DNA from 2 places in the Synechococcus sp. RC10A2 genome. Region 1 is predicted to be linked to the other one. Evidence: predicted binding sites of a transcription regulator. Region 1 holds the regulator's gene; the other holds the start of a gene.
What was found. The regulator NtcA, encoded in region 1, controls nitrogen genes in cyanobacteria. The targets are predictions, from matches to a motif close to GTANCNNNNGNTAC.
Positions count from the first base shown of each region.

Region 2: a site for NtcA is predicted at 1,065-1,078, ahead of NW848_RS03890 (ferredoxin--nitrite reductase). Genes of this name have one in related genera too.

Region 1 covers NZ_JANSHP010000029.1:74,065-76,920, reverse strand. Annotated here, with positions in the region: gene NW848_RS03340 (M61 family metallopeptidase) at 1-890, opposite strand, end outside; gene ntcA (global nitrogen regulator NtcA) at 1,157-1,831, shown strand; gene leuB (3-isopropylmalate dehydrogenase) at 1,947-2,856, opposite strand, start outside.
Region 2 covers NZ_JANSHP010000040.1:10,867-13,722, forward strand. Annotated here, with positions in the region: gene NW848_RS03890 (ferredoxin--nitrite reductase) at 1-1,007, opposite strand, end outside; gene NW848_RS03895 (CAP domain-containing protein) at 1,200-2,183, opposite strand; gene NW848_RS03900 (hypothetical protein) at 2,352-2,507, opposite strand; gene NW848_RS03905 (ureidoglycolate lyase) at 2,637-2,856, opposite strand, start outside.

The DNA of each region.
Region 1 (2,856 bases):
CGCTTGACGTTCCAAGCATGGAAAAGCTCATGGGCCAGCAGCGCCAAAAAGCGGCGGTAGGAGTGGGGCTGATGCAGCTCCAGTCCAGAATAATTGAGGGTGGCACTGTACTTGTGCTCCAGGCCGCCAAATCCCCCGGCTGACAAATGCACAATAAACCAGTAGCGGTCGTAGGGCAGCTCGCCAAAAAACGCCGCCGTGGCCCGGACAATTTTCTCGGCATCGGCCACCGCTTGCTCCAAATTTAGGGTGCCCGCTCCCCAGACCACGAAGTAGTGAGGGATCCCTTCCACCGCAAACGACCGCAACTGGTGCAGGCCCACCTCCACCGGGCTATCCACCAGCTCGTCGTAGTCTGCCGCCACAAAAGACTGGCCGGAAGCAGCATCCTCAGAAGAAGACCTCAAAGGTCGCAAACTGGTGGCGACGTGCCAGTCGGGTTTGGGAGGGATTATCGTCAAGGTGTAGGGCTCCCGCTCGCGACCGGGCACGTAGAGAAAGAGCGCCGCCCCGTTGAAGTAGGCGTGGGTGAGATCCAAATGGTTGGTGCGCACCGTCAGCTCGTAGGCGTAGACCCGATAGCGGATCGCGACAGCCGAACAGCGGGGCGGCTCGATCTCCCAAGTGTGCTTATCTACCTTCCGCCAGGCCAAAGGGATCCCTTGCTCCGTTGCTGCCTGAAACTCTTGCACATGGCGGGCATATTCCCGCACCAGGTAGGATCCCGGCGTCCACACCGGCAGCCGCAGTTGCAGAGGTACTTCTGGATCCACCTCTTGGATCTGTAGTTCCACCTCCAAAAGGTGATTGGCCGGCTCCGGCATCCGCACCGTGAAATGCTGACGGCTTAGCTGAGAAGGGGCGGCAACCCCACCCTGCGCGATCCCCATATAACTTTCCTCGCACCTCCCGCCTGCACCGTCCCAAAACAGTGCGCTAGAGGCATATCTTGGACAGGAGACAAGACTTCAAAGATGTAGCTCCTGCTACAAAGATATCCAAGCAGAGTCTTTTAGCTTAGGATAATCTTGCCGCCGAGGTCATTTTTGAGTCAAGGGTGGCTTGGGTCAATAGCGGGCAGCTCAACCCCGGCACTCCTGGCTGATCTTGTTGGGTTGATTCTAAGGGATAAACTGACCTTAAAAGGTTGAAGAATATGGCAGTGGCCATTGCAGAAAAATCTCTGGTTGCAGCCTTCAAACAGTTGGGAGGGCCTCACCATCCTCCGGTTATCGAAACGTTTGAGCGCGGTAAGACCATCTTCTTTCCTGGGGATCCGGCGGAGCGGGTTTACTTTTTGGTGAAAGGAGCTGTCAAGCTCTCGCGGGTCTACGAAATGGGGGAAGAAATTACCGTCGCTCTCCTGCGGGAAAACAGCATCTTTGGGGTGCTCTCCTTCATCACGGGGCAGCGCTCCGACCGCTTCTATCACGCGGTGGCCTTTACCCGCGTCCAGCTGCTCTCTCTGCCCATCGAACAGGTGGAAAAATCCTTGCGGGAGAACGCTGAGCTCTCCATGTTGCTCCTCAGGAGCCTGTCTTCCCGCATCTTGCAGACGGAGATGATGATCGAGACGCTGGCCCACCGCGACATGGGATCCCGTCTGGTCAGCTTTCTACTGATCCTCTGCCGCGACTTCGGGGTGCCCGGCCCCAATGGAGTCACCATCGATCTCAAGCTATCCCACCAGGCCATTGCGGAAGCGATCGGCTCCACTCGCGTCACCATCACTCGTCTGTTGGGGGAGCTGCGCAAGAAGAACTACATTTCCATCCACAAGAAAAAGATCACCGTCCACGACCCAATGCAGCTTGGCCATCGCTTTGCCTAGGGGGAGAAGCTGCCCCTAGGGCCGTTTCCAGGAATTTACCAGTCGGGACAATCCCTCCCTCTGGGAGAGGAGTAGCCGTGCCACCAGGGCAGGGCAGCGACGAGGGAACCTCCCCTCAACCACCAGGGGCTGAGAGCGATCCTTGGGGGGAGGCTTGCTGCTGGGCCAGAGCAGCCAAGATCTTTTCCCCCATTTCCCGACAGCCGACGAGGGTCATCCCCTCAGAGTAGATGTCGGCAGTGCGGTAGCCCTGGGCCAAAACCGCCTCGACGGCCTGTTCGATGCGGTCGGCAGCCTGGGGCTGATCCAAGGAGTAGCGCAGCAGCATTGCCCCGGAGAGCACCTGGGCAATGGGGTTGGCCTTGTCTTGTCCGGCAATATCCGGGGCTGACCCGTGTACGGGTTCGTACACCCCAGGGCCAGAGGATCCCAAAGAGGCAGAGGGCAACATGCCGATGGACCCGGTCAGCATCGCCGCCTCGTCGGAGAGGATATCCCCGAAGAGGTTCTCCGTGAGAATGACGTCAAACTGCTTGGGCCAGCGCACCAACTGCATGGCAGCATTATCGACGTACAGGTGGGACAGCTCCACGTCGGGGTACTCAGCCGCAATGGCGGTAACCCGCTCCCGCCACAGTTGTGACACTTCCAGGACATTGGCTTTATCCACCGAGCAGAGCTTGCGCCGGCGTTTGCGGGCCAGTTCAAAAGCCACACGGGCAATGCGATCCACCTCCGCCTCGCTGTAGGCCATGGTGTTCACACCCCGCCGGGATCCCTTGGCATCTGTGAAGATCCCTTTGGGTTGGCCGAAGTAGATGCCGCCGGTGAGCTCCCGCACCACCACCAGGTCGATCCCGGCAACCACCTCCGGCTTGAGGGAAGAGGCCTGCACCAGTTGCGGAAAGATCTTCACCGGGCGCAAGTTGGCAAACAGCCCCAGGCCCGCCCGCAAGCCCAACAAAGCCCGCTCAGGGCGCTTCTCCCGCGGCAGGGTGTCGTACTTAAAGTCGCCAACTGCCGCC
Region 2 (2,856 bases), on a different contig from region 1:
TCCGCCAAGCGAGCCAGCTCCCTCATCTCCGGGACGTTGAGCCGCCCGACGGGCACGTGCAGGCCTACAAAGTTGAGGCCCAGTTGCTTTTGGGCGTGTACTCCCAGCAGATCCCGCTTGTGCCAGACCACCTCGTCTTTTTCCGCCGCTCTGGGCAGAGGGTGGCCAATCTGCTGCTCCACCGCCACCCGAAACTTCTCCAGGCCCCACTCGTCAATGAGCCACCTCAGCCGCGCCTTTTGCCGGTTGGCCCGCAGGCCGTGATCCCGATAGACCAGCAGCACCGCCTCACATAGAGGAACCACATCGCGGGGATCTACCCAAACGTCCAGCCCGATGGCCTCGGCACAGCGGCGGGCCGAAAAAAAGCCTCCCACCAAGACGTTGAAGCCCAGCTTGCCCTCTTTGAAAGCAGGCACAAAAGCCAGGTCATTGATCTCGGCATGCACCGAGTTGTCGCGACAACCGCAGATGGCGATGTTGAACTTGCGCGGCAGGTTGGTGAAGGAAGGGTTGCCCTCGCCGTTGTTGGTTACCATGTCCTGCACTTTGCGGGTGAGGCCGCGCACGTCGATCAGCTCATCCGGGTCGATACCGGCCAGAGGGGATCCCGTGATGTTGCGCACGTTGTCCATGCCTGACTGGATGCTGGTCAGGCCCACCTCCTTGAGTTGCCGCAGAACCTGAGGCATGTCCTCAATGGGAATGCCCCGCAGTTGCAGGTTTTGCCGAGTGGTGATGTCGGCTACGCCATCTTGGCCGTAGGGGCGGAGGATCTCGGCCAACTTGCGCATTTGGCCGCTGGTCAGGATCCCATTGGGCAGGCGCAGCCGCAGCATGAACTTGCCAGGGGTGCGCTTGCGAAAGAAGATCCCCAGCCACTTGAGGCGGTGATCCCGGTCGTCTTCAGGAATGTTCTCCCAACCCATCCGGGCAAACGCCTCCAGCTCGGCCTTGACCGCCAGCCCATCCTTTTCGCTTTTGAGGCGTTCAAATTGGTTCGCCATGATCGCTGCCGTGGGGTGAACACTAGCTACCCTAGCAATGACGAACCGTTAACTTTGGTATTGGCAGTTACGCTTTGTAACAGGTTATGCAGTTTTGTCATTCTCGAATTGCGCTTTATGCATAAAGTCAGGCTTCCAGGAGCAGCAGACCCCTCTTTCCCCTTTGGGAAAGGGGCTGGGGGTGAGGAAAAGCTAGTTGAGAGGGTTGAAAGAGTCGAAAGGCTCCCTCTGCCAGAGGAAACGGGGCGGGATCCCCAGCCCTTCGGTGAGGGGTGCGGGCCTTGGCGGCGCCTGAGGGTCGCAGTCGTAGAGGGTGGTGGTGTAGCGATAGGTGCGCGGCGGCCCACCCATGAGCCGGATGCCGCTGATCTCAAAGAGGTAGGGGCGATTGGGCTGAACGGATCCCACCGAGTAGGTGAGGGTTTCTAGGCCAAAGGCGGGATCCCCAACCCGGATATCTCCAACGGGCACCGGCTCACCTGTGACGGCATCGGTGATGCGGATTTGGGCTTGGCTGAGGTCAGACAGGCCGCCGCGGCTGGGCACCGAGAAAGACCAGCGGTAGGCAGACAAGGGCTGGCCGGAAAAGCCCTCCAGACGGTACAGGTAGCCGTCTCTTTCGGGGAAAGCAATAAACTCGGGATCCGGTACCGACTCGTCAAAGCCGAAGACCCAATTGGCATTGGCCTGGGTCACCCGCCCGGCCCGCGGGTCAAAGACGATGCCGTAGGCTCCTTGGGCATATTGGGGATAGAGGTTCCAGCGGCGATGCCCCACATCTACAAAGTTCTCTCGGCCCGGCTCGGCAAAGTAGATATCCACCTGGCGCGCCAACACCCGCCCTGGGTCGGGGCCGTTCAGCTCCAGAATGGGGCCAATCGCCAAGTTGCCAAAGCGGGATCCTGCCTCTCCAGCAGGGGTAAAGCAGCGCCAAGAGGGGGGCGGCTGGTGGCTGAGGGCGCCATTGGCCACCTGCATCAGGGCCGCCTGCTGAGCGGCCTCCAAGAATTCGGGATTGAGCTTCACCGGCGGCAACTCGTGCAACAGCCGCAGAAAGTTCAACCGATCCATCATCTTCTGGGCTGCTGCTGGGGTGAGGCGACCGGGATTGCAGATGGCAGCCTGAGGCTGCTCGGCGTAGATGGGACCAGCAAAGGTGCGGGTTTGGCGATCCAACTGGCAAAGAAAGCTAGCAATTGGCAGCTCCCCTGCCCGGGGAGGCTCTGGAGCCGTGGGGGATCCCTCCCCATTGCAGGCCGTCAAGAGACCAAGGCAGAGCAGAATGACCAGCCCTACCCCCCACCGCTGCTTTAAGCCAAGCAGCCGCTGCCAGCGCATGCAAAACTATCGGCCAGCGGGAGTGGGGGTGGGAGTGAGGCTAGGGGGGCTAACCGTGCTGCCGCTGCCCCCGTCGCAGGCAGACAACAGCCCTAGGCACAGGAACAGAGCCAGGGTGCTCAAGAGCTTGCCGGTTTCTGGGGTAGGTTGGAGTGTAGCCATAGTAACAAATCTCCAAGACGCCGCTGGGTTTGACCCCGTTTTATCACATAGGGGGGAGTGCCAAGGCTCCTGTCGTAGTGCTGCCACGGATCCCCCCACCTATTTGTCTTGGCTGCCGAATCTGGCTGCTCAAGGGATGATCTGAAACTCCAGGTTGTGGGTCTGGAGCAGGTCGATTGTCTCGTGGTTGGTGATGTTGGTGTCAGCCAGCTCCAGATTGTAGCAGTCGATAAACTCCTCGCCGTCGAAGTAGGGGCCAGCGTGCCAGGTGCCCAGCTCCAGTTTGATGAAGCAGTCGCCAGCCACTCGAAAAGCTTGAATCCCGTCCACCTGCAGCTCGTCGGCAGGC